DNA from 4 places in the Actinomadura coerulea genome. Region 4 is predicted to be linked to each of the others. Evidence: predicted binding sites of a transcription regulator. Region 4 holds the regulator's gene; each other region holds the start of a gene.

Region 1 (7,651 bases), 7.0 Mb from region 4:
GACGTCCTCCGGAATCTCGATGAGCGCGTTGGCGGACGACAGGGACCCGAGCTGGTGCGAGCCCTGCACGCCCGCCGCTGTGACGGTGTAGAAGCCCCTGGTGAACGAGAGCTTGCCCCGCAGGAAGTGGCGTAGCCCCGCAGGGGACTTGATGTCCTCGGCGACGACGGCGCTCACCGTGGGGAGTGGTTCTTCTGGCAGCCCCTGCATGACGCGTAGGGCGGGACGGACGAACACCTGGAACGACACGTACGCGCTCACGGGGTTACCAGGGAGCGTGAAGACGGGAATGCCTTCCAGGAGGCCGAACCCCTGCGGCTTGCCGGGACGCATCCGCACCTTGTGGAAATCGACCGTCCCGGTACCGGCGAGCACTTCCTTGACGACGTCCCTGGTGCCCATGGAGACGCCCCCGGTGGTGACGATGGCGTCGGCCCGGACGAGCTGGTCGTGGAGCATCTCCAGGACCTTGGCGGGCTCGTCCTGCACCGTGGCCTGCCGGAAGCCCGTTCCGCCTGCCTCGACCACGGCGGCGGTGAGCATGAAGCTGTTGGACTCCCAGATCTGGCCGGGCGCCAGCGAGGTGCCGGGCTCGCGCAGTTCGTCGCCTGTGGAGACGACCACGATGCGCGGTCTCGGCCGCACCGTGACCCGGGACCGTCCGACCGCCGCGAGCATGCCGATCCGCGCGGCGGTGATCCGGGTGCCGGCCTCGGCGACGACCTCCCCGGCGAGGACGTCCTCCCCCGCCCGGCGGATGTAGTTGCCCGGCGGGGCGGGGCGCGAGATCCGGACGGTGGCGTTGCCGCCGTCCGTCCACTCGACGGGGATGACGGCGTCGGCGCCGGCGGGCAGCGGCGCGCCCGTCATGATCCGGGCGGTCAGGCCGGGCCGGATCGCCGACAGGCCGGAGTCGCCCGCGACGATGTCGCCGACGACGGGCAGCACGACCGGGTCGGTCTCGGTGGCCGCCGCGATGTCGGCCGCGACCACGGCGTAGCCGTCCATCGCGGAGTTGTCGAACGGCGGCAGCGGCACCGGCGCGGACACGGACTCGGCGAGCACCGTGCCCTGCGCCTCCAGCAGTGCCAGGTCAAGCGGCGGCAGCGGCGCCACGCTGCCGAGGATCTCCGTCAGATGCTCGTCGACCGTTCTCATAGCCACGGCCCCAGTCTGACGCCTCGTCACGAATCCGCTGTGTCGCCCACGCCGTCCTGCGTCCGGACGAATTCCCGCAGCCACGGCAGGAACTCCGGCGCCAGATCGGGCCTGTCCGCCGCGAACTGGACGACCGTCCGCAGGTACTCCAGCTTGTTGCCGGTGTCGTAGCGGCGGCCGCGGAACTTGACCCCGTAGACGCCGCCGCCCTGGTCGGCGGGCATGTCGGCGAGGGTGCGCAGCGCGTCGGTCAGCTGGATCTCGCCGCCGCGGCCGGGCGGGGTCTTCTCCAGGACGTCGAACACCGCGGGGTCGCAGACGTAGCGGCCGATAATGATCCAGTTGCTGGGGGCCTCCTCGGCGGCGGGCTTCTCCACGAGGTCGGAGATCCGGACGACGTCGTCCTCGTCCGTCGCCTCGATGGCCGCGCAGCCGTACGCCGACACCTGGTCGGGCTCGACCTCCATCAGCGCGATGACGCTGCCGCCGTACTGGCCGCGCACCTCGATCATGCGCCGCAGCAGCTTGTCGCGGGCGTCGATCATGTCGTCGCCGAGCAGCACCGCGAACGGCTCGCGGCCGACGTGCTGGCGGGCGCAGTGCACCGCGTGCCCGAGGCCGCGCGGCTCGCCCTGCCGGACGTAGTGCATGATCGCCAGATCGCTCGACTCGTGCACGGCCTCCAGGCGCTCGTCGTCGCCCTTGGCGCGCAGCGCCTCCTCGAGCTCGTAGGCTCGGTCGAAGTGGTCCTCGATGGACCGTTTGCTGCGCCCGGTGATCATGAGGACGTCGGACAGCCCGGCGTCGACCGCCTCCTCGACGACGTACTGGATCGCCGGCTTGTCGACGATGGGCAGCATTTCCTTGGGAGTCGCCTTGGTCGCGGGCAAGAATCGGGTACCGAGGCCGGCCGCCGGGACGACCGCTTTGAGCACTGGTGCAATGTCGGCCATGCACCCGACCCTAGCCATCAACGAGGACCACAGCGTGCACCCCATCGTCACGAAGACCGGCCTCCGAGCCGAACTGCTCGCACGACGTGCGGCGATGCCGTCCGAGACGCGCTCCGGCGCGGCGCGCCCGATCCGGGACGCGCTGTTGTCGGTCCCGGAGGTGGAGATGGCCGGGACCATCGCGGCGTACGTCTCCATAGGCGACGAGCCGGACACGCGAAGCCTGCTGTTCGCGCTGTGGAAGCGCGGGGCGTACGTGCTGGTCCCGCGGCTGCTCCCGGACGGCGACCTCGACTGGGCGTCCTACGAGGGGCCCGACTCGCTCGTCCCCGGGGCCCGCGGATGCCTGGAGTCGTCCGAGCCGCCGCGCGGCCCCGGCGCCGTGGCCAGCGCGGACGTCGTACTGGTGCCCGCGGTGGCGGTCGACCGGACGGGCGTGCGCCTCGGCCGCGGCGGCGGCTCCTACGACCGGGCGCTCGCGCGCGTGGGCCCGGCGATCCTCACCGCCGCGCTGCTGTACGACGGGGAACTGGTCGACAGCGTGCCCGCCGAGCCGCACGACCAGCGCGTCCGGGCGGTGGTGACGCCGGCGCGGGGACTGGTCCGCCTGGGCTGACCTGCTCGGCGGCACCGGCCTGCTCGTAGAGTGAGGGGGCCGAGATCGCGAATGGGGGACGCGGTCGGGTACGGCCTGACGGGAGGAGCGAGATGACGGCGCCGTGGCGGATCCTTTCCCTGCCCCCGATCGCGGACGAGATCGTCCAAGGGCTGTTCGCGCCCCTGGGGGACGCCGCCGAGGTCGCGTTCCCGCGGACCAGGGACCGTGCGGGCCTGCTCGACGCGCTCGGCGGCGCCGACCTGGTGATCGGCGACTTCACCGGCCGGCTGGCGCTGGACGCCGGGGCCGTGGCGGCGGCGCCGCGGGTGTCGTTCGTCCAGATGCCCGCGGTCGGGACCGACAGCATCGACGTCGCGGCGTGGGCGGCGGCGGGCGTGCCGGTGGCGAACGCGGCGGGGTTCAACGCGCGCGGGGTCGCCGAGTGGGCGGTCGGCGCGGCGTTCGCGCTGTGCCGCAACCTCGCGCGGGGCGACCGGGCGGTCCGCGCGGGCGGATGGCCGCAGATGGAGATGGCGGCGCTCGGTCCGCGCGAGATCCACACGCAGCGGGTCGGCATCGTCGGGTTCGGCGCGATCGGCGCCGAGGCCGCGCGGCTGTTCGCGGCGCTGGGCTGCGCGGTGTCGTACTGGACGAGGCGGAGGCGTCCCCAGGCGGCGGCGACGTACCGGGAGCTGGACGAGCTCATGGCGATGTCCGACATCCTCGTCATCGCCCTGCCGCTGACCGAGGAGACCAAGGGGCTGATAGGTCCGGAGCGTCTCGCCCTGCTGCCGGACAAGGCGCTCCTGGTGAACGTGGCGCGCGGGGGCATCGCGCCGGACGGCGCCGTCCTCGCCGCGCTGGACTCGGGACGCCTCGCCGGGGCGGCCCTGGACGTGTTCGAGCAGGAGCCGCTTCCGGAGGGGCATCCGCTGCGCTCCCGCGAGGACGTCCTGCTGTCGCCGCACGCCGCGGGGGCGTCCGTCCAGTCGCAGCTGAACCTGCTCGGGATGGTCCGCGACAACGTCACCGCGGTCGTTCAGGGACGAGACGTACAGAACGTGGTGAACGGGCTTAATCCACAGGTCATCCGGCGATAGCGGCCATCCCGGACACGCCGTCCCTCAACCGTAAATATGCGATTCGTCCGCGAATCTGTAGGATTCCTAAACGATCAACTTTGACGACCCCGAAGGGTGGGATGTGCACCTCGACATCTGGCTACTCCTCGGGGCCACGCTCGTACTCAGCGCCATCATCGCGGTCCGGCTGTCGCACCAGGCAGGCCTTCCCACGCTGCTGGCGTACATGGGCCTCGGCCTTCTCATCGGCGAGTCCGGCCCCCTCCACATCCGGTTCGACAACGCGGAACTGGCCGAGACGCTCGGCCTCGCGGCCCTCGTGCTCATCCTCGCCGAGGGCGGCGTCACCACCAGCTGGCGGCGCGTGCGGCCCTCGGTGCCGGCCGCGCTCAGCGTCTCCACCCTCGGCACCCTGATCAGTATCGTCGTCGTGGCGCTCGCCGCCATGTGGCTCGTCGGCATGGAGTGGCGCCCCGCGTTCCTGCTCGCCGCCGTGCTCGCCCCCACCGACGCGGCCGCGGTGTTCTCGGTGCTGCGGCGGCTGCCCCTGCCGTCCCGGCTGACCGGCCTGCTGGAGGCCGAGTCCGGCTTCAACGACGCCCCCGTCGTGATCATCGTGGTCGCGCTCAGCGCCCACACCACGGCCCCCAACCTCGCCGAACTGCTCGGCGTCATGGTCTACGAGCTGGTCGCGGGCGCCATCGTCGGCGTCGCGATCGGCTGGCTGGGTGCGCAGGCGCTGCGCCGCGTCGCGCTCCCCGCGTCCGGCCTCTACCCCATCGCCGTGCTGTCGCTGTCCATCGGCTCCTACGGGGCCGCCTCCCTGATGCACGCCAGCGGGTTCCTCGCCGTCTACGTCAGCGCCCTCGTCCTCGGGAACGCGCGGCTTCCGCACCGGCCCGCCACCCGGGGCTTCGCCGAGGGCGTCGGCTGGCTCGCGCAGATCGGGCTGTTCGTGATGCTGGGCCTGCTCGCCGATCCCGGCGACCTCCCGGGCCAGATCCTGCCGGCGCTCGTCATCGGCTTCGTCCTGCTGCTGGTGGCCCGGCCCCTGTCGGTCGTGCTCTCCACGATCGGGTTCCGCCTGTCGTGGGGCGAGAAGGTGTTCGCGTCCTGGGCGGGGCTGCGGGGAGCCGTCCCGATCGTCCTGGCCACCATCCCGATGGTCGCGGACGTGGAGCACGCCGACCGGCTCTTCGCGATCGTGTTCAACATCGTCGTGCTGTTCACCCTGCTCCAGGGGCCGACGCTGCCGCTGGCCTCGCGCCTGTGCCGCCTCACCAGCGACGAGCAGACCCGCGAGCTGGACGTCGAGGCCGCGCCGCTGGAGGAGCTGCACGCCGACCTGCTGGAGGTGCGGATCCCCGGCGACTCGCTGATGAGCGGCGTGGAGATCTTCGAGCTGCGGCTGCCGCCCGGCGCGTCCATCACCCTCGTCGTGCGGGACGGGGCGAGCTTCGTGCCCGAGTCCACCACCCCCTTGCAGGCGGGCGACACCCTGCTGGTCGTGACCACCGCCGAGGTGCGCGAGGCCACCGAGCGCAGGCTCCGCGCGGTCAGCCGCAAGGGCAGGCTGGCGGGCTGGTTCGGCGAGAAGGGCCAGTGACCCGGAGTCCCGCGGCGCCCTGGTGCCGCGGGGCCGGGGTCCCGCGGCACCGGAAGGACGCCCAGGTCCCGCGACGCGACGCCCGGGAACATCCCGGGGGCGAATCCTGTTCCACGCATGGGTACCATTAGCAGTCGTCTAGAGTGAGTGCCAGTCCGGCTCGCGCCGGTCTGAGTCAGCGAGGAGGAACCGTGCCGACGTATCAGTACGTTTGCACCGAGTGCGGCGAGCCTCTAGAGGTCGTGCAGAAGTTCAGCGACGACGCGCTGACCGAGTGCCCGGCGTGCACCGGCAGGCTCCGCAAGGTCTTCTCCGCCGCGGGGATCATCTTCAAGGGTTCGGGCTTCTACCGCACCGACAGCCGCGGCTCCGGCAAGTCGTCCTCCACCGCGGGGGCCTCGTCGAACGGCTCGTCCAACGGATCGTCCAACGGCTCCTCCGGCGACTCGGGCGGCTCCTCGGGCGACTCCGCCAAGCCGAGCTCGTCCTCGTCGTCGTCCGACTCGTCGTCGTCCTCGTCGACCGGCAAGTCGTCGTCCTCCGAAAAGGTCGCCTGACCTTCTAGGCATCTCCGCTCGCACCGGGGGATCGGGTCGATCCCCCGGTCTTCGCCGTGTCCAAAGCCGTCGCCTACACCTTCAGGGGTAGGCGGCGGCTTTCGTTTGCGTCGGACGACGTAGCTCAGGTCCGTCCTGACGCCGGAGGCGCGGCCGCGCGCCTTTCGGGACCATGGAGGAGACAGGCAGGAGACGGGGAGCGATCCCCGGCACGGCAGGGCCTTCCCGTCGCACGACTTGACTTAGCTCTATTTTAGAGAGACTCTAGTAGTGAGAGTCTTACCCCTCCGCGACGCCGTTCAAAGTCGCGACATTACTTGACATGTCTCGATCGACGAGAGACTCTTGGCGCGAACGCGATATAACTCGATTTGCCCGGTGCACACAGGAGAGGAACCATGAGCGCACCTAGCCCGGCTCCCCCGAGGCCGCGGACACACCGCCTGGCCGGACTGATCGCCGGAAGGCGCACCAAATGGGCCGTCCTGGCCCTGTGGATCGTCCTGCTGGCCGCTCTCGGCCCCCTCGCCGGCAAGCTCGGCGACGTCGAGAAGAACGACGCGGCGTCCTGGCTGCCCGCCGGGGCCGAGTCCACCCAGGTCGTGGAGCTGCAGGAGCGGTTCCGCAAGGACGAGACGATGCTCGCCGTCATCGTCTACGAGCGGGCCGGCGGGATCACCGCGGCCGACAGGGCCAAGGCCCAGTCCGACGTCGCCGCGTTCCAGAAGCTGCCCGGAGCGCAGCAGGCCCAGGGGCCGTTCCCGTCGAAGGACGGCAAGGCCCTGCAGACCCTCGTGCCCCTGACGGACGAGGACCTCACCGCCGCCGTCGACCAGGCGCGCGACCTCGCCGAGCGCGGACCCCCCGGACTGGCCTCGCACGTCACCGGCCCCGCCGGCGGCGGCGCCGACCAGTTCGAGGTCTTCCAGAGCCTGGACGGCTTCCTGCTCATGGCCGCCGGCCTCGTCGTCATCGTCCTGCTGCTGTTCATCTACCGCAGCCCCGTCCTGTGGTTCGTCCCCGTGCTGAGCGCCGTCTTCGCCCTGGGGCTCGCCCAGTCGACCGTGTACCTGCTCGCCAAGTACGCGGACCTCACCGTCAACGGCCAGAGCGCCGGCATCCTCACCGTCCTCGTCTTCGGTGTCGCCACCGACTACGCCCTGCTGCTCGTCGCCCGCTACAGGGAGGAACTGCACCGGCACGAGGACCGGCACGAGGCCATGGCCTACGCGCTGCACCGTGCCGCGCCCGCCGTCATCGCCTCCGCCGCCACCGTCGCCGTCGGCCTGCTGTGCCTGATGCTCGCCGACATGAACTCCACCGCCGGCATGGGACCCGTGGCCGCCGCGGGCGTCCTCACCGCTCTCGCCGCCATGACGACCCTCCTGCCCGCCCTCCTGGTCATCTGCGGCCGCTGGCTGTTCTGGCCGCTGATCCCCCGCTACGACGCCAAGTACCTCAAGCCCGAGGCGTACGAGGCCGAGCACGGCGTCTGGAGCCGCGTCGCAGGGATGGTCGGCAAGCGCCCGCGCGCGCTCTGGGCCCTGACCATGCTCGGCCTCATCGTCCTCACGCTCGGGCTGGGCTCGCTCAAGGCGGACGGCCTGTCGGACGCGGGCCAGTTCACCGGCAAGCCCGACTCGGTGAAGGGCTCGGAGGTCATCGCACGGCACTACGCCGCCGGTTCGGGCTCCCCG
Region 2 (7,651 bases), 4.8 Mb from region 4:
CGACGCCGCCGCCGGCGGCCGCGACGCCGCTGCTGGCGAGGACGGCGCCGGCCACGCCCAGGGCCACGATGGTGCGCGGGCCGCGGCGGCGCGGGCCGGGCCCCGAGGGGGCCGGCGGGCCGGGGGCCTCCCCGGCCTGGTCGTCGACGTCGACGATCAGCGCGCGCAGGAGCCGCACCGCCGGGTCGCGGTCGTCGGCGCGCCCCTCCTCCGCCTGGTCGCGGTCGTCGTCCCGCGGGGCGGCGCGGCGGGCTTGCGACGCGGCCCCGCCGGGGCCTTCGGCCGGGCCTTCAACGGGGGCGGCGGAACCGGCAGCGTCCCGTGCCGCCAGCGACTCGAAGAGCGCGTCGGTACGGCGCACCGCGGACAGGTCCACGGGCGGGGCGGCGGACGGGCGGGACGGCGGCGCCTGCGCCGGGGCGTCGCCGCGGCGGGCGGGCTCGTCCGGATCCGGGGCGCCCCGCAGGCCGGTGAGGGGGCCGCGCTCCGTCAAGCGATCGACTCCTCTCTGGCCATCGCGCGCAGCCGGGCCAGGGCCCGGTGCTGCGCGACCCGTACCGCCCCCGCGGACATGCCCAGCACATTACCGGTCTCCTCCGCCGACAGGCCCGCGACGACCCGGAGCAGCACCAGCTCGCGCTGGTGCTCGGGCAGCCGGGTGAGCAGGTCGCGGGCGCGCTGCGCCTCGATGTAGCGGACCACCGTCTCCTCGGGGCCCGGGCGGTCGTCCGGACCGTCCGGCAGGTCCTCGGTGGGCACGGCGGCGCGGACCGCGCTGCGCAGCGCGTCCGCGATCTTGTGCGCGGCGATGCCGAAGACGAAGGACGCGAACGGCCGGCCCATGTCCCGGTAGCGGGGCAGGGCCGACAGGACGGCGATGCAGACCTCCTGCGCCACGTCGTCGGCGATGTGGTACTGCCCGGAGACCCGGCCGAGCCGGGCCCGGCAGTACCGGACGATCATGGGCCGCACCTCGGCGATGAGGACCTCGATGGCGCCCGGGTCGCCCTGCACGGCGAGATGGGTCAGCTCCCTGAGGTCGCCGTCGCCCGCGGCGCGCAGCGCCCGCGCCGAACGGGCGGCGTCGCCGGGAGCGGGAGGGGCGGGCCCGTTCGAGGGGTCGGCAGCGCGCGCGGTCATGGTCCCGGCGAAGCATCCCTCGGTCACGTCAAGCATGATGCCCAGCACCCCCGGGCGTGTCTCCACTGTCGTCTACAACGGAATGGTCACAGTGCGAGAGCGAACCTGGAGTTACTACGCGTCGTGGTCATCGCGCTGCCCGACGTGGCGGACCTCTCCGGACGGGAACCCGCTTTCTCGGACGGCGAGGCCGAGTTCCCGGCGGCGGCACAGCGAGACCCCCGCCCGGAACGGACGGGGGTCTCGCCAACGCTTCCCGGACGGGACGAGCCCGCCGGTCGGCCGATCTCAGTGGCCGTGACCGTGGCCGTGGCCGTGTCCGCCGCCGGCGGCCTCGTCGGCCTCCTCCGGCTTCTCGACCACGAGCGCCTCGGTGGTGAGCAGCATGCCCGCGATGGAGGCGGCGTTGGTGACCGCCGAGCGGGTGACCTTCACCGGGTCGATGACGCCCTGGGCGATCAGGTCGCCGTACTCGCCGGTGGCGGCGTTGTAGCCGTGCCCGGCCTGCAGCGCCTCCACCTTGGAGACGACGACGTAGCCCTCCTGGCCGGCGTTCTCGGAGATCCAGCGCAGCGGCTCGGGCAGCGCGCGGCGGACCGCCTCGGCGCCGGTCGCCTCGTCGCCGGACAGGCCGAGGGCGCCGAAGCCCTCCTTGGCGACGTGCACCAGGGCGCTGCCGCCGCCGGAGACGATGCCCTCCTCGATCGCCGCGCGGGTCGCCGAGATGGCGTCCTCCAGGCGGTGCTTCTTCTCCTTCAGCTCCACCTCGGTGGCGGCGCCGACGCGCAGCACGCAGACGCCGCCGGCCAGCTTGGCCAGGCGCTCCTGCAGCTTCTCGCGGTCCCAGTCGGAGTCGCTGTTCTCGATCTCCACCTTGATCTGGTTGATCCGGGCGGAGACCTCGTCGGCGGAGCCCTCGCCGTCGACGATGGTGGTGGCGTCCTTGGTGACGGTGATCCGGCGGGCGCGGCCGAGGTCCTCCAGCCCGATCGAGTCGAGCTTGAGGCCGATCGCCTCGCTGACGACCTGGCCGCCGGTCAGGGTGGCCATGTCGCCGAGCATCGCCTTGCGGCGGTCGCCGAAGCCGGGGGCCTTGACCGCGACGGACAGGAAGGTGCCGCGGATCTTGTTGGCGACCAGCAGCGCCAGCGCCTCGCCCTCGACGTCCTCGGCCACCACGAGCAGCGGCTTCTTGGTCTGGGCGACCTTCTCGGCCAGCGGCAGGAACTCCTGCACGTTGGAGATCTTGCCGTCCACGATCAGCACGTAGGCGTCCTCTAGGACGGCCTCCATGCGCTCGTGGTCGGTGACCATGTGCGGCGACAGGTAGCCCTTGTCGAACTGGAGGCCCTCGGTGAACTCCAGCTCGAGGCCCATCGTGTGGGCCTCCTCGACGGTGATGACGCCGTCCTTGCCGACCTTCTCGAACGCCTCGGCGATCAGCTCGCCGATCTGCGGGTCCTGCGCGGAGATGGTCGCGACGTGCGCGATCTCGCCCTTCTCCTCGACCTCGCGGGCCGACTTCAGCAGCTGGTCGGAGACGTACTGGGCGGCCGCGTCGATGCCCCGCTTGAGGGCGAGCGGCGAGGCGCCGGCCGCCACGTTGCGGGTCCCCTCGCGGACCAGTGCCTGCGCGAGGACGGTCGCCGTGGTGGTGCCGTCGCCCGCGATGTCGTTGGTCTTGGTCGCCACTTCCTTGGCGAGCTGGGCCCCGAGGTTCTCGTAGGGGTCCTCCAGCTCCACCTCGCGGGCGATGGTGACGCCGTCGTTGGTGATCGTCGGCGCGCCGAACTTCTTGTCGATGACGACGTTGCGGCCGCGCGGGCCGATCGTCACCTTGACGGCGTCCGCGAGAGCGTTGACGCCGCGCTCAAGAGCCCGGCGAGCGTCCTCCTCGAACTCCAGGATCTTCGCCATGCGGATACTCCTCTTTCACGCGATCCGCCCCGGCGGGCCGCCCGAAGGCGGCGCCGACCGGGGCGGGTGCATCACGTCTCGGTGATTACTTCTCGATGACCGCGAGCACGTCGCGGGCCGAGAGGACGAGGTACTCCTCGCCGTTGTACTTGACCTCGGTGCCGCCGTACTTGCTGTAGAGCACGACCTCGCCGACCTTGACGTCGACGGGGACGCGCTCGCCCTTGTCGTCGACGCGACCCGGGCCAACGGCAAGGACGGTGCCCTCCTGGGGCTTCTCCTTGGCGGTGTCCGGAATCACCAGGCCCGACGCGGTGGTGGTCTCGGCCTCAAGCGGCTGGACGACGATGCGGTCCTCAAGCGGCTTGAGAACAACCTTGGTGGCGGTCGTCACGATCTGACCTCCCCTTCGATTGGTCCTCGGCCGGCCATGGATGACCGACCAGCACATGTGACAGAAGAGGCGACCCTGGACCGGCCTGCCGTCGCGGGTGCCAGACCGACCTTCGTCGCTGTATTTGGCACTCTACCCTTGAGAGTGCCAGTCGTGAGACTATTCCGTGCCCGTTACCTCGTCAACACGGACACGAACCCGCCCGGCGGCCGTCTCCGGACGTTCACCCGCCGCCTCCAGCGGGCGCTCCCGCTACCTTCCACCCTATGGACATCGCGTCGTTCCGGGCCCTGCGCACCCCCTCCGGTCAGGCGCTCCTCAAGGAGGCGGCCGAGGCGGACGTGAGCGAGGACGGCCTGCTCACCACGGCGTCGCGGCTGCGCGAGCGGCACGATCCCCCGCTCGTGGCCGCCGCGCTGACGCAGGTCCGGTTGCGGCAGAGGGCACGGGCGAAGTTCGGGGCGGACGCCGACCGCATGTACTTCACGCAGGCGGGGCTTGAGCAGTCGACGCGCGCGAGCGTGGCGGCCTACCGCGCCGGAAGGTTCGCGGACCGCCTGCCCGGCGCGCGTGTGCTGGAACTGGGGTGCGGGATAGGCGCCGACCTCATCGCCCGAGCGCGCGCGGGCCTGGCCGGGGACGGTGTGGAACTGGACCCGTTGACCGCCGAGGTGGCCCGCGCCAACGTGGCCGCCTTCGGATTGGACGGTCTCGCCTCTGTCCGGGTCGGGGACGCCACTGAGGAGGACCCGTCCGGGTTCGACGCGGTCTTCGCCGATCCTGGACGGCGCACGGCGCGGGGCCGTGTCTTCGACCCCCGTTCGTATGAGCCGCCGCTCGACGTCGTCCTGTCCATGGCCGGCCGGGTACCCGCGGCCTGCGTGAAGGTCGCGCCCGGCATCCCCCACGAGGCCGTACCGGACGGCGCAGAGGCCGAGTGGGTCTCGGTCGGGGGCGAGGTCAAGGAAGCGGCCCTCTGGCTGGGCGAGCTGGCCGGGGATGTGGGGCGGCGGGCCACCCTCCTGCCGTCCGACACCCATCCCTCGGGATCTGAGCCCTTCTCGGAGACAGAGCCTGAGGTGTCGACCTTGACTCCCCGTGGGCTGGACGCCCCGGACGTACGCCCGTGGGGCCGTTACCTGTACGAACCTGACGGCGCCGTGATCCGGGCCCATCTGGTCGGCGAGGTCGCGGAACTGGTCGGCGGCGGCTTGGCGGACCCCCACATCGCGTACGTCACGTCCGACGAGCTGCGCCCGACCGCCTTCGCCTCCGCCTACGAGGTGGAGGACGTGCTGCCGTTCTCCGTGAAGCGGCTGCGCGCCGAGCTGCGCCGCCGCGAGATCGGCGTGCTGACGGTCAAGAAGCGCGGGTCCGCCGTCGACGTCGACCGGCTCCGCCGCGACCTCGGCTTCGGCGGGCGCCGGGCGGGACGCGGCGCCAGGGAGCTGACCCTCGTGGTGACGCGCGTGGGACGCGATCCCGTCGCGTTGCTGACGCACCCCGTCGCCGGGGCCTGACCGATCGGCCTCCCGGGGCCTCCCCGGCCGGTCGCGGGGGCCTGACCCGCCCGGGGCGGGCCCGTCCGGCAACCCTGCCCAAAGATCTCCCACTCGGCCGCGCAACGCCAAGCGGGACCGGGCGACGCGCCATGGCGGTGCAAATCATCGACGCTTTCCGGCATTGCGCGCACCAGGGATTGCGGCCGCCCGGCAAGGGCGCGGCGCGGCGCGGGAATCGGCGCGCCGAGATCAACCGCCGCGAAAACACCAAGACAGGTTCACCGGCCGGGACGCCCGTCCCCCAAAAGCCCTCCCGAAAAGGCCCGGAAGCCGCCCCTCGGCATCACGCCCGACGCACACGCGTCAGACCGGTGTAGCCGTCCGCGGGGGTCGGGAACTGCCGATGTTGGACGAGATGTACGGACAGAACGGCACCCGGAACGCCGGACCCGTCCCGCACCGCCCGCACTCCCCACCCCATCTATCCCCCCAATAAGGGCAATAGCCGTGAAGCGGGAAGCCAACCATGCATTCGGTGATACCTCGCTATCCCGTCTAGTCGGATAACAGGCGCATTCCGCAGAACTCGCAATCTTCTCTGCTACCCGTTTTGGCCGCGCTCTACACGCACTACAGTGGCCACTCCAGAGATTCATTTGCCGGCGTCATTTCATCGCGCCGGCACACGAAGGAGCATCGGGTGGAAACGAATCACAACTTCCTGCAGACGGGGGGTCAACCGGTCTCGGATCGGATGCGGGAGTTGCTCGCCCGTGCGGCGCAGGACCACGTCTACGAACAGCGCTCACAGGGTCAGGTCCTCGATGAGATCCGCCAGCGCCTGGAAGGCATGGAGTGGCTTCTCCGTGAGGTCCGGGAGCGCGAGCTCAGCGGGCTGACCGGGCAGATCGAGAGCGTCCGCGGGCAGGTCGACGACCTGTCCGGCAAGCCCCCTGAATGGGCCGAGGGCCTGGCCGAGCACATCGAGGCGTTCGGCGAGCGGGTCAAGCCCGTCGCCGAGCTGCCCGCGCTGTGGGCCGACGTCGGCGTGGTGGCCGAGAACGTCGACGAGGGCCTCACCCGCATCCAGGCCGTCCTCGACTCCGCGCAGCAGATCACCGACGCCACGCAGCAGGCGTCGCAGCGCATGGACGAGATGGCCAAGCGGCTGGACAAGCTCCAGGGCAGCATGGAGGCCGCGTCCGTCCGCTTCAACCGGCTCGACAAGTCGCTCGCGGAGCTCGGCCACCGGTCCGAGCGGCTCGAACACTCGGTCAACGGGGTCACCTCACGGGTCGACCAGGCGCTCGGCGAGATGGCCGAGCGGATGGAGCAGGGTCTTGAGGCGGTCAGCGGCCGGGTCGAGGGCGTCGGCGGCCGCCTCGACGGGCTCGACGGGCGGCTTGACGGCGTCGACGGACGCCTCGAAGGGGTCTCGGGCAAGCTCGGCGGGCTGGACGGCCGGTTCGAGAGCATCGACGGGCGCCTCGACGGGCTCGGCGAGCGGATCAACCGGCTGCCCGCCACGCTGGAGATCGCCGAGGTGCACCGGCTGCTGGCCGAGCTCGCGCGGCGCCCGGCGGCCGAGTACGGCGACCGGTTCGACGCGCTGGAGAAGCACCTCGCCGAGGCCGTCGACCCGCTGATCGAGGAGCTGCGCGCCCGGCCGGACCGCGACGAGGTCAAGGCCACCATGTCGCAGATCGCCGAGACCGCCTACAGCGACGTCGCCAAGCGCATGGACGAGTTCTCCCGCCGGTTCGAGGACGTGCACGACGACGTCCGCAAGCGCATCGAGAACATCCACGAGGAGGTCGCCAAGCGGGTCGACAGCGCGCTGGAGGAGTTCACCACGCAGGTCGACATCGTCTCCCGCCGCGTCGAGTCGGTGAACGCCGACGTCGCCAAGCAGGTCGAGTCCGTGCACAGCGAGATGTCGCGGCAGGTCAGCGGCGTCCACCACGACTTCGGCAAGCGGATCGGCGACATCCACCAGGACGTCACGCGGCAGGTCGGCAGCATCCACGACGACGTCGCCAAGCAGGTCGGGACCATGCAGGAGGACGTCGCGCGGCAGGTCGGCGGCGTCCAGGCCGAACTCGCGAGGCGGGTGGAGATCATGCAGGACGAGGCCGCGCGGCGCGCCGACGCGGCGCAGGCGGATTTCGTCAAGCGCTTCTCCCATGTCGAGGACGAGGTCGGCCGGAAGATGGACGGCGTCCACGACGATGTGTCCAAGCAGGTCAACGCGGTGCACGAGGACGTGCTGAAGCGGCTGTCCACCCTGGAGGAGACCATGCTCGCGCTCGCCGAGGCGCTGCTGCGTCCCCGCCGCGAGACCAAGGACTGACGAGCGTCCGGGTGGGGCCGGCGCGGGCCCCACCCGGCACCCCCGGATGCCTCCCGGTATCCGCGGCATTCGTCCCGCGATCCGCCGGGACGACCGAAGATGCTTCCTTCATGTCACCCCGATGACGTGCGTTTTGTTACTTTCCGTCTTCGCAAAATCACTCCCAATACCCTTCGGAATCCGTTTTCATGGATCAGGTGACCCACCTACCGGCTCCCTGCCTGCCGACCGGCGTCCCGCCCGGGCACACCACCCTGCGATGGGTGGAGGAGTGCCTCGGCAAGGGCGCCGAGGTCCGCATGGTGCGGCCCCTCGCCGGCGGCTCCGCCCACGCCAACCACGCCCTCC
Region 3 (7,651 bases), 6.7 Mb from region 4:
GCCTCGGCCTGCAGAGCCTGTGGGTGAAGGACGACAGCGGTAACCCGACCCACTCGTTCAAGGACCGCGTCGTCGCCGTGGCGCTCGCCGCCGCCCGCGAGCTGGGGTTCAAGGTGCTGGCCTGCCCGTCCACCGGGAACCTCGCCAACGCCGTCGCCGCCGCGGCGGCCCGCGCCGGGATCCGCAGCGCGGTGTTCGTCCCGTCGAACCTGGAGTCCCAGAAGATCATCACGACGGCCGTGTACGGCGGGACGTTCGTGACGGTCGACGGGAACTACGACGACGTCAACCGGCTCGCGTCCGAGATCGCGGGCGAGCAGGACGACTGGGCCTTCGTCAACGTCAACGTGCGCCCCTACTACGCCGAGGGCTCCAAGACGCTCGGCTACGAGATCGCCGAGCAGCTCGGCTGGCGGCTGCCGGACCAGATCGTCGTGCCGGTCGCGTCGGGCTCCCAGCTCACCAAGATCGACAAGGCGTTCCAGGAGCTGATCAAGCTGGGCCTGGTGGAGGACAAGCCGTACCGCGTCTTCGGCGCCCAGGCCGCCGGGTGCGACCCGGTCGCCGCCGCGTTCAAGGCGGGCCACGACGTCGTCCGCCCGGTGAAGCCCGACACGATCGCCAAGTCCCTCGCCATCGGCAACCCCGCCGACGGGCCCTACGTCCTGGACGTGGCCCGCCGCACCGGCGGCGCCGTCGAGGACGTCACCGACGAGCAGGTCGTCGAGGGCATCCGGCTCCTGGCCCGCACCGAGGGCATCTTCGGCGAGACGGCCGGCGGCGTCACCGTCGCGACCCTGCGCAAGCTCGTCGAGGCGGGCTCCCTCGACCCGGGCGCCGAGACCGTGATCATCAACTCCGGGGACGGCCTGAAGACCCTGGACGCCGTCGCCCCGGTCGTCGCGCCGTCGGCGAACATCGCCCCGTCCCTGGAGGCGTTCCGCGCCGCGGGCATCGCCTGAGAACGAAGGAGCAGCATGAGCAGCGTGTCCGTCCGTATTCCGACGATCCTGCGGACCTACACCGGGGGCGAGTCCGAGGTGAAGGCCGAGGGCGCGACCCTGCGCGCGGTCGTCGCCGACCTCGAGGCCAGCTACTCCGGCATCTCCGCCCGCATCCTGGACGACGCGGGCAAGATCCGCCGTTTCGTGAACGTCTACGTCGGTGACGAGGACGTCCGCTTCGCCGAGGGTCTCGACACCCCGACGCCCGAGGGCGCCCAGATCTCGATCATCCCCGCGGTGGCGGGCGGCTGACGTCCGTCTCGTCCCTGAGGCCCCGGCACGTCCACCGTGCCGGGGCTTTTCCTTGCACACCGGCCGATTCCCCCCTTCTCAGAAACGCGATTGCCCCGGTGGATGCTGGATTGGGTGACTGTTCTGCCCGCCCGGCTAAACGCACATGGGAAAAGCTTTAGCGAGCGCCAGTTTCGCGGCTTTGATCTTGATCTCCGCCTCCCCGTCGCTTGGGTTTTTCGCAGGCCGCGTCCTGGAAGATTGAATCCGGAGTGGCGCTCCCTGGGGCGCCGATCGGCATACGAGAGTGAGGAAAGGCATGAAGCGCATTTTGCGCACGATGGCCGTGACCGGGATAACGATGGGAGCGGCCGTCCTCGCGGCTCCCTCGGCCATGGCCGACATCAACTTCTACGCGGTGGAGAAGGCCTACGTGGGGCACAACGGCCCCTCGTACATCAGCGAGAAGGGCCCGGGCGACCTGATCTACACCGACATCGTCCGGTCTCCCAAGGCCGCGCCGGTGATCGGGAACAAGCCGGTGAAGACCGGTGACATCACCACGAAGCTCCACGGCGGGAAGCACAACACGGCCGTCACCGATGTCGAGGGTTCCGAGCAGGAGGCCACCAAGGTCGCCCTCGCCAAGGCGGCCGAGCACCAGGCCGCGGAGCAGCAGGCGGCCCCGGAGGCCGCTCCGCAGCAGGAGTCCCTGCAGGCGGCTCCGGAGCAGGGTGCCGAGCAGGCCGCCCCGCAGCAGGGGGAGCAGCAGGCCGCTCCCCAGCAGGAGGCCCAGCAGAACGCCCCGCAGCAGGAGGCGGAGCAGGCCGCCCCTCAGCAGGACGCGCAGCAGGCCGCGCCGGAGCAGGGTGCCGAGCAGGCCGCCCCGCAGGAGGCCCAGCAGCAGGAGGCTCAGCAGCAGGAGGCCCAGCAGCAGGAGGCTCAGCAGCAGGAGGCTCAGCAGCAGGAGGCTCAGCAGAACGCTCCGGAGCAGCAGCAGGCCGACGCCAACGCTCCTCAGGCCGGGCAGCGGCTGGCCACCACGGGGGACCACCCCAAGCCGGTGAACGTCCACGCGGTCAAGAAGGCGGTCGTCGGCCAGAACGGCCCCGTCTCCAACAGCGAGAACGGCTCGGGCGACGCGATCTTCACGAACCTCAGCGGATCGCCCCGCTCGAACGTCTACGCCGGCAACAGCGCGACGATGACCGGGCCCATCACCAACCGGATCCACGGCGGGACGCACAACACCGTGATCAACGCGATCGAGGGCCCCGAGCAGGAGTCCACCAAGCGGTGAACCGCGGTTCTTAGCAGAACACACGAGCACCAAGGCCGCTCCGGCCCGGTCACGCATCGACGCCGGAGCGGCCGCCCAATGTCCGGACCCGTTTGCGGTGGCCCTTTGCCCGGGAACGAAGAAACATCCTCACCATTCGCCACACTCCACGAAGCGGCCCACCGGGCCGTGGTGACCCCGGGGCATCGGGCCGCCGCAAACGCCCTCGCGAATATGCGCCGCCGCAAGTGCGCGCATGCGGTGTCCCCTCGACGAGCGCACCACCGTACGGGCCCGGCCGCCCGACAGGGCAGACGCATTTCTGCACCGGCCGTCCACATTTGCGATGGCCCTGCCCGAAGAGTGAGACCTTGATCGCCGCTGGCCCCCCGGGTGCGCCGACTCGGCGGACGCCGGTGCGCGGAAGCGGGGCCGCAGGGGTATCCGTCCTCACTGGGAGGTGAGATCCCGGTACCCCCGGTCCGGTTGTCGCCGCCCGCGCCTCGCCCGCCACCCGTCGGCTGGGAGGCGGCGGGGCGGCGGACTCGTGAACACGTCCTGACGGTCGCCCGGCCCGCTACGCCACCGGCGGAACTTCCGGCCGACCCGCGCCGCCCGCGGTGGCCCATGGGCCGGTTGTGAACAGGTCTTCTGGACGTCCCGCCCCTGGTCAGGGCGGACTGGGCGGCCGCGGGAGACACCGGGCGACGGGGATGTGTGGCGCTTGCACTCGACGGGGTAGAGTGCTAAACAAACATTGGCACTCTGCTGTGGAGAGTGACAACTTCACACAGTCATGGGTCGGGGCGATGAGGCCTCAGGTCGGCGGCGGAATGGAAGTCGTCGGCGGGGCCGTCCGTCGCGGGCGTCGGCTCGATCCGTCTAAGCCACCTTGTTCCGGGAGGACTGGAGCCTATGGCTGCAAAGATGATCGCGTTCGACGAGGAGGCCCGCCGCGGTCTCGAGCGCGGCATGAACCAGCTCGCCGACGCCGTGAAGGTGACCCTTGGTCCCAAGGGCCGCAACGTCGTGCTGGAGAAGAAGTGGGGCGCTCCCACGATCACCAACGACGGTGTGTCGATCGCCAAGGAGATCGAGCTCGAGGACCCGTGGGAGAAGATCGGCGCGGAGCTCGTCAAGGAAGTAGCCAAGAAGACCGACGACGTCGCGGGTGACGGCACCACCACCGCCACCGTGCTGGCCCAGGCGCTGGTGCGCGAGGGTCTGCGCAACGTGGCCGCCGGCGCGAACCCGATGTCGCTCAAGCGCGGCATCGAGGCCGCCGTCGAGCGGGTGAGCGAGGAGCTGTCCAAGCTCGCCAAGGACGTGGAGACCAAGGAGCAGATCGCCTCCACGGCCTCCATCTCCGCGGGCGACCCGCAGATCGGCGAGATGATCGCCGAGGCGATGGACAAGGTCGGCAAGGAAGGCGTCATCACGGTCGAGGAGAGCCAGACCTTCGGTCTGGAGCTCGAGCTGACCGAGGGGATGCGCTTCGACAAGGGCTACATCTCGCACTACTTCGTGACCGACCCCGAGCGGATGGAGGCGGTCCTCGAGGACCCGTACATCCTGATCGTTCAGGGCAAGGCGTCGGCGAACAAGGACCTGCTGCCCGTCCTCGAGGGCGTCATGCAGTCCGGCAAGCCGCTGCTGATCATCGCGGAGGACGTCGAGGGCGAGGCCCTGGCCACCCTGGTCGTCAACAAGATCCGCGGGATCTTCAAGTCCGTCGCCGTGAAGGCGCCGGGCTTCGGCGACCGCCGCAAGGCCATGCTGGGCGACATCGCCACGCTGACCGGCGGCCAGGTCATCAGCGAGGACGTGGGTCTCAAGCTGGAGAACACCACGACCGAGATGCTGGGCCGCGCCCGCAAGGTCGTCATCACCAAGGACGAGACCACCATCGTGGACGGCGCCGGTGACGCCAACGAGATCGCGGGCCGGGTCAACCAGATCCGCACCGAGATCGACAACACCGACTCCGACTACGACCGCGAGAAGCTCCAGGAGCGCCTGGCCAAGCTCGCGGGCGGTGTGGCGGTCATCAAGGCCGGCGCCGCGACGGAGGTCGAGCTCAAGGAGCGCAAGCACCGCATCGAGGACGCCGTCCGCAACGCCAAGGCCGCGGTCGAGGAGGGCATCGTCCCCGGCGGTGGCGTGGCGCTGCTCCAGGCCGGCACCAAGGCGTTCGACAAGCTGGAGCTTGCGGGCGACGAGGCCACCGGTGCGAACATCGTCAAGCGCGCTCTCGAGGAGCCGCTGAAGCAGATCGCCGTCAACGCCGGCCTCGAGGGCGGCGTCGTGGTGGAGCGGGTCCGCAACCTGACCCCGGGTGAGGGCCTGAACGCCGCCACCGGCGAGTACGTCAACATGTTCGAGTCGGGGATCCTCGACCCGGCCAAGGTGACCCGGTCCGCGCTGCAGAACGCCTCGTCGATCGCCGCGCTGTTCCTGACAACCGAGGCCGTCATCGCCGAGAAGCCCGAGAAGAACCCGGCCCCGGCGGGCGGCATGCCCGACGCCGGCGGCATGGACTTCTGAGCAGGTCCGCGGTTCGCACTTCCGAGTGCATGTGAAAGGGGCGGTTCCTTCGGGGACCGCCCTTTTCCCTGCCCGCGGCGCCCGGTCCGGGACACGGCGCCCCAGGGAGCCGTACGGGCGCCGGGGATGGCCGCGGGGATGGTCGGGGGACGCCGGTCCGAAAGAAGAATGTCTCTCGGCCGCCCACGTCGGTCCGCGCCGGTGCAGGTCAGTGAGCCGGGCGCGGGCGCGGCCGTTCCGGCGGGCGGAGACGGGCGCGCAAAGTGCTTCCCCTGCGGGCCCGGCGCTTGGCAGGATCGCCGGTTGGAGGGCGCCACGGAGGGTGTGAGCGCCGGCAAAGTGAACAGTGAGGCGGTCGCCGACGCGGCCGCCGACGCGGTCGACGAGGCAGGAGAACACGTGAGCGAAGTGTTCAGCTCCCCGGTGCTCAGGGTCGAACAGCCTCGCAGGGGACCCTTGGCCAAGTCGCGGTACAAGGTGCTGGACGATGGCGGGACCGTCCTCGCCATCGCGGCGCCGACCGACGACAAGGGCAACGCCGCGGTCATGCGCGGCCTGTTCCCCGGCAAGTCGAACCTCGACGCCCGGGCCGTCCTGCTGACGACGCCCGACGGCGACCCCCTGTACGTCGTGGACAAGCCGAGCGGCCGGGAGTACACCGAGATCCTCCGGCCGGACGGGGAGCGCGTCGGCTCCTTCGTCACCGAGAGGGTCGGGCGCCGCTACGTCATCTACGACGACGACGGGACGCTCATCGGCACGGTCGAGGTGGACGTGCCGCGCAACAACTTCGAGGTGAAGGACGCCGACGGCGGCAAGGTGGCGCACGTCCGCAAGAAGTGGGCGGGACTCGCCACCCACCTGCTCACGACGGCCGACCGGTACACGGTGGAGATCTCCGATCCCGTCCGTGAGCCGCTGCGGACGATGGCGGTCATGACGGCCATCGTCATGGACATGAACCTGCACGAGGCCAAAGAGATCACCTGACGGGCCGGCGGACGCCCGCCGGAGGGGTTCCCGGCTCCCGCCGAGCGCGGTACGTTCCGGACGTGCAGGCCATGTCCGGGCGCCCGAACGGCTGGTGGATCTCGCCGGCGATTCCGACGATCGCGAACTGCGCGCTGGCCGTCCTCTGGGCCTTCTCGGCTCTCGGCGGGTGGGGCGACGCAGCCTTCTGCGGTGAGGACGAGGGCCGCGACCCCGGATGCGCGGCCGGGTTCGAGGACGCCGTGCGGATCTCGGCACCCGCCGCCGCCATCGCCGCGGCCCTCGCCGTCACCGCGTGGTCGACGCCCGTCGTCCGGCGCAAGGCCCGCCGCCTGGGCGCGGCCCTCGCCGTCGCGGCCCTCCTGTGGGTGATCGCCGAAGGTGTGCTCTTCATCGGCGGATATCTCGCCAAGCCCTGAGACGCGCCGAACGGCCGGCGTTGCCGAAAAGAAACCTCGACCGCGCGAATGCGTTGTTCGGACGGTTCAAGCAGGGGCGAAGCAGGACGAAACCCGAGGTCGGTCGCGTGCTGGAGCGCCCCGGGGCGGGCCGCGCGGGCGCGCCGGCGCCATTGGCGCGTGCGACCTGGTTTGACGTCCCCCCCGCTTGGGCATACTGTTCACTTCGCCCCACGGGAGTGCGGGACGCCTTACGGCGGCCGGCCCGGGGGAACCATCCTCGATCAGCTGACGCGGCTTCGTCGCGCCCGCACGAGCGGGATGGGTCGGAAAAGGCTCGATTTGACAATCGGACCGGATCTGATGAAATAGCACCACTGCCGGGAAGGAACCGCGCAAGCGGAACCGGAATGGCAGATCGGAAAAGCCCGGAATTGACAGTCCGAGCGGATCTGATAAAGTAAGACAAGTCGCCCCGGGGCGGGAAACGCGAAAGCGAGTCCAGCGCGGTGGGTGTCCGTTTCTTGAGAACTCAACAGCGTGTTAAAAGCCAGTGCCTTTATCGGCTCGGCCATGTTTTGGCCGGGTCGCCCCGTGCCGCTCCACTTTGTGGGGTGGTGGGGATTTCTTTGAGGCAATGCCATCCCGTTGGGGATGGTGATGCCGGGATTGTTTCCTGAGGTTTGGCCGGCTGGGGTTCGCCCCCTGGTTGGTCGTTGGACCTTGATGGAGAGTTTGATCCTGGCTCAGGACGAACGCTGGCGGCGTGCTTAACACATGCAAGTCGAGCGGAAAGGCCCCTTCGGGGGTACTCGAGCGGCGAACGGGTGAGTAACACGTGAGCAACCTGCCCCTGACTCTGGGATAAGCCCGGGAAACTGGGTCTAATACCGGATATGACCACTGGTCGCATGATCGTGTGGTGGAAAGTTTTTCGGTTGGGGATGGGCTCGCGGCCTATCAGCTTGTTGGTGGGGTGATGGCCTACCAAGGCGACGACGGGTAACCGGCCTGAGAGGGCGACCGGTCACACTGGGACTGAGACACGGCCCAGACTCCTACGGGAGGCAGCAGTGGGGAATATTGCGCAATGGGCGGAAGCCTGACGCAGCGACGCCGCGTGAGGGATGACGGCCTTCGGGTTGTAAACCTCTTTCAGCAGGGACGAAGCTAACGTGACGGTACCTGCAGAAGAAGCGCCGGCT
Region 4 (7,651 bases):
CAGCAGTTCGAGCATCTCGGTGAACAGCCGGGAGACGAGGTCGGTCTCGCCCTCCGGGCCGGTCACGGTGATCTCGTTCCCGCGGACGTGGATGTCGATGCCGGCGCCGAACGCGTGCTCGATCGCGTGGAGCAACTCATCCCGGGAGCCCAGCAGGCTCACCATCGAATGGTCGTCCGGCACCACGATCTTGATCTGCGAGCGCGAGCCTGTCCGGTCGTCGCGCCCCGTGCGGGTTGCCCTCGCGTGAGTTGATTCGACCATCAGCCGGGCCTTGCGGCCTTCGGACCTGCCTTCTGTCTGCTCCGGGTGTCAGGGTGTACCGGTTCCATCGTACTGGCGACCCCCGACGGACCGCCGCCGCATTTTCCGCGCGGCGGCGCGGCCTCAGCCGGGCGGCCAGTTCAGGCCACGCCCGCCCAGCACGTGGGCGTGCACGTGGAACACCGTCTGGCCCGCCTGGGAGCCGGTGTTGAACACGACCCGGTAGCCGGTCTCGGCGACGCCCTCGTCGGCCGCGACGTTGTGGGCCTCGCGCACCATCTCGGCGAGCAGCTCGGCGTCGGAGGCGGCCAGCTCACCGACCGTCGGGTGGTGGTCACGCGGGATGACCAGCACGTGCGTCGGCGCCTGGGGGTTGATGTCGCGGAACGCCACCGTCCCCGCCGACTCGCGGACGATCGTGGCGGGCACGTCCCCAGAAACGATCTTGCAGAACAGGCAGTCGGTCATCTGTCTCCCCTCCCGGCGGTCCGCGACCGCCCGGAAATCCTATCGGGACCGGCGCGGGCACGGACCGCGGGCGCCCCGGGCGGGACCGGGTTCTCCTCGATCGAATTCCCGGTAGCGGTCGGCATTTCGACCGGCCACTGGCTAAGGTTGTCAGCTCAGGCGTAACCCCCCGGTTCGCAAGGCGTTGCGGCACATCTCGCCCCCGGCGGGAACGCCCGGATCACGTCGGTCGGACGCCACCGTCCGAATGGACGGCGGGGGGCCGGCAAAGGCGGCGGATAGGTGACCGAGGCAAACCAGGACATGCCCTTTCGTAAACCGAACGACGAGGGTGCGCGTCCAACTGACGTGACCGAGACCCTCGTGGCCAGGGGCACGGCGGGCGTGGTGGCCGCCGCCTGGGACGCCGATCAGGCGGTGACCGCCCTCTACAGCGCCAACTACCGTTCGCTGGTGCGCCTGGCGGCCATGCTGGTCCGGGACGCGGGGACGGCCGAGGAGGTCGTGCAGGACGCGTTCGTCGCGATGCACGGCGGCTGGCGCCGGCTGCGCGACCCGGACAAGGCCCTGTCGTACCTGCGGCAGTCGGTGGTCAACCGGTCGCGATCGGTGCTCCGGCACCGCGCCGTCGTCGAGAAGTACGCCCCCAAGGGCCTGCCCGACGCGCCGAGCGCGGAAGCCGGCGCCATCGGAGAGCTGGAGCGCTCGGCGGTGATCGACGCGCTCTCCCGGCTCCCCGCACGCCAGCGGGAGGCGCTCGTCCTTCGCTACTACGCCGATCTGTCCGAAGCGGAGATCGCCAACGCGATGGGCATCTCCCGCGGCGCCGTGAAGAGTCATACGGCGCGCGGCATGACCGCGCTACGCAACGTCCTGGAGCAGTTCTCATGACCACCGACCCCCACGACGAGCACGGCGAGATCCTCCGCCGCGCCCTGCACGCGGAGGCGGACTCGGTCAACCCCGCGGGCGACGGCCTGGAGCTCATCCGGGCCCGCATCGCCGACGGCGGGCGCCGACGGAGCGGCCTCGGGCGGTTCGGCCCGGCGCGCTTCGGGTTCGACCGGTTCACCGTGAACTGGGCGCGCCCCCTCCTTGCCGTGGCCGCGGCCGTGCTGATCGCCGGGCTGGGCGTGACGGCGCCGCAGACGATCGACCTGATCCAGCAGTCGGTCGGCAGCAACAGCCAGTCCGGCGACGGGGGCGACGACACCGCGGGGGACCGCGCCGGCCCGGGGGCCGACCCCGAGTTCCCGGTCCCGTCCTCGCCCGACGCCAGCACGTCCGGTGAGCCGAGCGTCTCGCAGACGCCGACCACCAGCTCCACGCCGGGGCTGTCGTCGTGCCGCATCCCCTCGCCGGGGGCCTCGGCCGGCACGACCGCCACGCCCACGCCGGCCACCACGCCGTGCCCGAGCGAGACCCCGACGCAGGCGCCGCCCACGACGCCGGCCCCGCCCACCTCCACGACGCCCGTGCCGCCGAGCAAGCCCACCGAGCAGCCGACGCCGTCCGAGACGAGCGAGCCCGCGGTGACGACCGAGCAGAACCCCGCCACCACCCCGTGACGGGGCTCGCCGGCGCTACCAGCGGCCGGTGGCGGCCAGCAGCACGCTGGCCGCCGCGACGCCCGCCGTCGAGGTGCGCAGGACGGTCGGGCCGAGCCGCGCGGGGCGCCCGCCCGCCGCGCCGAAGCGTTCCAGCTCGTCCTCGCTGATCCCGCCCTCGGGGCCGACCACCAGGACGATGTCGCCCCCCGCGGGCGGCTCGACGGCGCTCAGCGGCGCCTCGGCCTCCTCGTGCAGGACCAGTGCCAGGGACGCGCGGGCGATCCGCTCGGCGACGTCCTCGGTGGACTCCAGCTCCGCGACCTCGGGCAGCCGGCCGCGCCGCGCCTGCTTGCCGGCCTCGCGGGCGGTCGCGCGCCAGCGCCCGAGGGCCTTGTCGCGGCGCTCCGGGCGCCAGCGGGTGACGCACCGGGACGCCGACCACGGGACGATCTCGTCCACGCCGACCTCGGTCATGGTCTCGACCGCGAGCTCGCCCCTGTCGCCCTTCGGGAGAGCCTGGACGACCACCAGGCGGGGCGCTGGCGGGGGTTCCCGGTGCCGGGCCAGCACGTCCAGGGTGAGGGACGCCCGGTCGGCCGCGGTGACGACGCACTCGGCCAGCAGGCCCTCACCGTCGGTCAGGTCGACCCGCTCGCCCGGCCGCAGCCGCCGCACGGCCGCCGCGTGCCGGCCCTCGGGCCCGTCCAGCAGGACGCTGTCGCGCTCCAGCTCGCCCGTCCCGGCGAGAAAGACCGGCGGGCTCACCCGCGCCGTCCGGGGGAGGCGGGGCCCGGGCCGGCGTCGCTCATCGCTGCCACCGTGCTCCTCAATCGCCGCGGCGGCCCTCCTCGTAGGCCGCCGCCACCGCGCTTCAGTGCTGGTTGAACACGTCCTTGAGACGGGAGAACACCCCGCGCTGCCCGGGGGCGAACCTGCCGGGCGGGCGCTCCTCGCCGCGCAGCACCGCGAGCTGCCGCAGCAGCTCCTCCTGCTCCTCGTCGAGCCTGTTCGGCGTCTCCACGTTGACGTGGATCATCAGATCGCCGCGGCCGCTCTCGTTGAGGTGCCGGACGCCCCGGTTGTAGAGGGTGATGACCTGTCCCGACTGCGTGCCGGGCTTGATGTCGACGCTCTCGGCGGCGTCCAGCGTCTCGATCGTGACGCTGGTCCCGAGCGCCGCCGCGGTCATCGGGATCTCGACCGTGCAGTGCAGGTCGTCGCCCTCCCGCTCGAAGATCGGGTGCGGCTTCTCCACGATCTCCAGGAACAGGTCGCCGGGCGGGCCGCCGCCCGGGCCGATCTCGCCCTCGCCGGCGAGCTGGATGTGGATGCCGTTCTCCACGCCCGCCGGGATCTTGACCTTGACGGTGCGGCGGGTGCGGACCCGGCCGTCGCCGGAGCACTCGGTGCACGGGTTGCGGATCACCGAGCCGAAGCCGCCGCACGCCGGGCACGGCCGGGCCGTCATGACCTGGCCGAGGAACGAGCGCTGGACCTGCTGCACCTCGCCGCGGCCGTGGCAGGTCTCGCACGTGTCCGGGTGGGTGCCGGGCGCGCAGCCCGACCCCTCGCAGGTCGTGCAGGCGACCGCCGTGTCGATGGACAGCTCCCGGGTGGTGCCGAACGCGGTCTCGGCGAGGTCGAGCTCGACCCGCAGCGTCGCGTTGCGGCCGCGCCGGGCGCGCGACCGGGGGCCCCGCGAGGTCGCCGTGCCGAAGAAGGCGTCCATGATGTCGCTGAACGGGAACCCGGCGCCGCCGAACCCGCCGGCGCCCGCTCCGCCCGCGGACGCGAACGGGTCCGCGCCGAGGTCGTACATCTCGCGCTTCTTGGGGTCGGAGAGCACCTCGTAGGCCTGGGTGATCTCCTTGAACCGCTCCTGGGTCTCCGGATCCGGGTTGACGTCCGGGTGGAGCTCCCGCGCGAGCCGGCGGTAGGCCTTCTTGACCTCGTCGGCGCTGGCGTCCCGCCGGACGCCCAGGGTCGCGTAGTAGTCGTTCGCCACTTACGACCCCGCCAGGATCTGTCCCACGTAGCGTGCCACTGCCCGTACCGCTCCCATCGTGCTGGGGTAATCCATGCGTGTCGGCCCGAGCACTCCCAGCCGGGCCAGAGTGAGGTCGCCCACCCCGTAGTCGGCGGCGACGACCGAGGTCGACTTGAGCCCCAGGTCGGGGTTCTCGGTGCCGATCCGCACCGTAACTGTAGAGGAGTCGCCGGTCTCGCCGAGCAGCCGCATGAGGACCACCTGCTCCTCGAGCGCCACCAGCACCTCCCGCAGGCTCTGCGAGAAGTCCACGGCGGCGAGGTTGGCCGCGCCGGCGAAAACGATCTTCTCCTCGTGCTTCTCGACGAGCGTCTCCAGCAGGACCGACAGGACCGCCGCCGCGACCGGCCGCTCGTCCGGGCCCACCTTGTCGGGCAGGTCCGCCACGGCCGCCGGGACATCGCCGAAGCCGAGCCCGTCCAGGCACGTGTTCAGCAACGCCCGCAGGTGGCCGATCGATTCCTCGGAGATCTGCCCGGTCTCGATGACGCGCTGCTCGACCCGGCCGGTGTTGGTGATCAGGACGAGCAGCAGCCGCCCCTCCGCCACCGGGACCAGCTCCACGTGCCGCACCGCCGAGCGGGTCAGCGACGGGTACTGCACCACCGCGACCTGCCGGGTCAGCTGCGCGAGCAGCCGCACCGTCCGGCCGACGACGTCGTCGAGGTCGTAGGCCCCCGTCAGGAACGTCTCGATGGCGCGGCGCTCGGCGACCGACAGCGGCTTGATCGTGGACAGCCGGTCGACGAACAGCCGGTAGCCCTTGTCGGTGGGGACGCGCCCGGCGCTGGTGTGGGGCTGGGCGATGTAGCCCTGCTCCTCCAGCACCGCCATGTCGTTGCGGATGGTCGCGGGCGACACACCGAGGTTGTGCCGGTCGGCCAGCGCCTTGGAGCCCACCGGCTCGTTGGTGGAGACGTAGTCCTCGACGATGGCGCGCAGGACCGCTAGTTTCCGGTCGTCCAGCACGATGTCACCTCCTTCGTCCGGCCGGTCCGTGCTACTGGCACTCCTTGCTTTCGAGTGCCAAGTCTACGGCCCGGAAGGCTCGGCTGGAGCGCCCAGCACTCTCCGTATGGCTGCGTGATCCTATCCGGCCGCGGAACAGGCGCCACGCCGAGGAACACGGGGCGCCGCGGCGCGGGCGTCCCGCCCGGTTAATGTGCGGATCTGTGCGGAGTAAGAACTACGGAAACGACGTGCTCGGCGGCGACTGGCGCAGGCCCCGCAAAGGCCAGATCCCCGAGGTGCCCGCCGAGCCCGGCCTGGTCGCCGAGGATCCCGGCAGCGGTTTCTGCGGCGCCGTGGTCGGCTGCGACAAGTTCGGCGTCACCCTGGAGGACCGGTTCGGCAAGCGCCGGGTGTTCCCGCTGACCAGGTCCGGGTTCCTCATCGACGGGAAGCCGGTCACCCTCGTCCGGCCGGCCGCCGCGCCCGCGGGCCCGGCGCGTTCGGCCTCGGGCTCGATCGCCGTCCAGGGCCTGCGGGCGCAGGTCGCCAAGGAGAGCCGCATCTACGTGGAGGGCCTCCACGACGCCGAGCTGGTCGAGAGGATCTGGGGCCACGACCTGCGCGTCGAGGGCGTCGTCGTCGAGTACCTCGAAGGCGTGGACGACCTGCCCGCCATCGTCGAGGAGTTCGCCCCCGAGGAGGGACGGCGCCTCGGCGTCCTGGTCGACCACCTCGTGGAGGGGTCCAAGGAGTCGCGGATCGCCGCCCAGGTCACCTCGCCGTACGTCCTCGTCGCCGGCCACCCGTTCATCGACATCTGGGAGGCCGTCAAGCCCGCCGCCGTCGGCATCCGCGCCTGGCCCCGCGTCCCCCGCGGCATCCCCTGGAAGGAAGGCGTGATCGCCGAACTCGGCTGGGGCGACGACACGGGCGCCGCCTGGAAACGCATCCTCGGCTCGGTGAACACCTACACCGACCTGGAACCCGCCCTCCTCGGCCGCGTGGAAGAACTCATCGACTTCGTGACCGGCTAGCCCAGGGGGAGGTCAGGTGAGGGCTCGGACCACCGCGTCGGCCAGGAGGCGGCCCTTGAGGGTGAGGACGGCTCGGCCCTGTTCGTAGGGGGCGGGCTCGATCAGGCCGTCGGCTATCGCTCCGCGGGCGGCCTCGCCGTCCAGGAGGTGGGCAGGGCAGCCCTGGGCCAGACGCAGTTCGAGCATGACGCGTTCGATGTGCCGGTCCTCGTCGGTGAGGATCTCCCGGGCGTGGGCGGGGGTGGTGCCCTCGGCGAGGCGGGCGGCGTAGGCGGCGGGGTGCTTGACGTTCCACCAGCGGGTGCCGCCCACGTGGCTGTGGGCGCCGGGGCCGACGCCCCACCAGTCGGCGCCCGTCCAATAGAGCATGTTGTGCCGGCAGGCGGCGCGCGGGTCGGCGGCCCAGTTGGAGATCTCGTACCAGTGCAGGCCGTGGCCGCTGAGCAGCTCGTCGGCGATCAGGTAGCGGTCGGCCATGGCGTCGTCGTCGGGGGCGGTCAGTTCGCCGCGCCTCACCTGCGCCGCCAGGCGGGTGCCCTCCTCGACGATGAGCGCGTAGGCGGACACGTGGTCGGGCTCTGCCGCCAGGGCCGCCTCCAGGGAGCCTCTCCAGTCGTCGTCGGTCTCCCCCGGCGTTCCGTAGATGAGGTCGAGGTTGATGTGCTCGAAGCCCGCCTTGCGCGTCCACTCGACGACCTGCGGGACGCGTCCGGGCGTGTGCGCGCGCTCCAGGACCGCCAGGACGTGCTCGCGCGCGCTCTGCATGCCGTAGGAGACGCGCGTGAAGCCCGCTTCGCGGAGCTTGGCGATGTAGGCCTCGTCCACCGACTCGGGATTCGCCTCGGTGGTGACCTCCGCGCCCGGGGCGAGCCCGAACTCGGCGTCGATGGCGGAAAGGACGCGGCCCAGATCGTCCGGTGAGAGGAGGGTCGGCGTGCCGCCGCCCACGAAGACGGTCTCCACGGGCAGGTCCACGTCCCCGAGCACTCGCCGGGCCATGCGGACCTCGTGGACCGCGGTGTCGGCGTAGGAGTCGCGGCTCGCCCCAGGCCCCAGCTCCGTCGCCGTGTAGGTGTTGAAGTCGCAGTACCCGCACCGGGTCACGCAGAAGGGCACGTGCACGTAGAACGCGAACGGGCGCTTTCCGAGGCCGTCCAGGGCATGAGCGGGCAGCGCACCGTCGGACGGTACGGGATCGCCATCAGGAAGCGTCGAGGGCACCTTCCAAGTCTGCCCCCCTCCGCCGCCTGCTTCGACCGGGCTTCCCCGGCCGGTCAGGCCTCCCCGAGCTTGTCGCGGAGCCAGTCGGGGATGTGCTCGGCCGCGCGGGGGAAGCG

The links. The regulator HrcA, encoded in region 4, represses chaperone genes, less so after heat shock. The targets are predictions, from matches to a motif close to TTGGCACTCTCNNNNNGAGAGTGCCAA.
Region 1: a site for HrcA is predicted at 5,525-5,551, ahead of BKA00_RS34105 (FmdB family zinc ribbon protein). Genes of this name have one in related genera too.
Region 2: a site for HrcA is predicted at 3,576-3,602, ahead of groES (co-chaperone GroES). Genes of this name have one in related genera too.
Region 3: a site for HrcA is predicted at 3,272-3,298, ahead of groL (chaperonin GroEL). Genes of this name have one in related genera too.

The regions. Positions count from the first base shown of each region.
Region 1 is NZ_JACHMQ010000001.1:7,338,097-7,345,747, reverse strand. Features, by position in the region: gene glp (molybdotransferase-like divisome protein Glp) at 1-1,158, opposite strand, end outside; gene galU (UTP--glucose-1-phosphate uridylyltransferase GalU) at 1,185-2,111, opposite strand; gene BKA00_RS34120 (5-formyltetrahydrofolate cyclo-ligase) at 2,110-2,727, shown strand; gene BKA00_RS34115 (NAD(P)-dependent oxidoreductase) at 2,820-3,809, shown strand; gene BKA00_RS34110 (potassium/proton antiporter) at 3,913-5,397, shown strand; gene BKA00_RS34105 (FmdB family zinc ribbon protein) at 5,589-5,954, shown strand; gene BKA00_RS34100 (MMPL family transporter) at 6,353-7,651, shown strand, end outside.
Region 2 is NZ_JACHMQ010000001.1:5,176,144-5,183,794, forward strand. Features, by position in the region: gene BKA00_RS23665 (hypothetical protein) at 1-493, opposite strand, end outside; gene BKA00_RS23670 (sigma-70 family RNA polymerase sigma factor) at 490-1,140, opposite strand; gene groL (chaperonin GroEL) at 1,429-3,057, opposite strand; gene groES (co-chaperone GroES) at 3,143-3,451, opposite strand; gene BKA00_RS23685 (class I SAM-dependent methyltransferase) at 3,718-4,971, shown strand; gene BKA00_RS23690 (hypothetical protein) at 5,654-7,303, shown strand; gene BKA00_RS23695 (aminoglycoside phosphotransferase family protein) at 7,492-7,651, shown strand, end outside.
Region 3 is NZ_JACHMQ010000001.1:7,131,075-7,138,725, forward strand. Features, by position in the region: gene thrC (threonine synthase) at 1-962, shown strand, start outside; gene BKA00_RS33185 (MoaD/ThiS family protein) at 978-1,256, shown strand; gene BKA00_RS33190 (hypothetical protein) at 1,555-2,535, shown strand; gene groL (chaperonin GroEL) at 3,430-5,058, shown strand; gene BKA00_RS39480 (phospholipid scramblase-related protein) at 5,458-6,048, shown strand; gene BKA00_RS33205 (hypothetical protein) at 6,111-6,467, shown strand; rRNA gene BKA00_RS33210 (16S ribosomal RNA) at 7,170-7,651, shown strand, end outside.
Region 4 is NZ_JACHMQ010000001.1:382,190-389,840, reverse strand. Features, by position in the region: gene BKA00_RS01835 (PhoH family protein) at 1-264, opposite strand, end outside; gene BKA00_RS01830 (histidine triad nucleotide-binding protein) at 388-732, opposite strand; gene BKA00_RS01825 (SigE family RNA polymerase sigma factor) at 1,036-1,623, shown strand; gene BKA00_RS01820 (hypothetical protein) at 1,620-2,300, shown strand; gene BKA00_RS01815 (16S rRNA (uracil(1498)-N(3))-methyltransferase) at 2,316-3,047, opposite strand; gene dnaJ (molecular chaperone DnaJ) at 3,154-4,287, opposite strand; gene hrcA (heat-inducible transcriptional repressor HrcA) at 4,288-5,298, opposite strand; gene BKA00_RS01800 (DUF3097 domain-containing protein) at 5,502-6,314, shown strand; gene hemW (radical SAM family heme chaperone HemW) at 6,327-7,535, opposite strand; gene BKA00_RS01790 (antitoxin YezG family protein) at 7,589-7,651, opposite strand, start outside.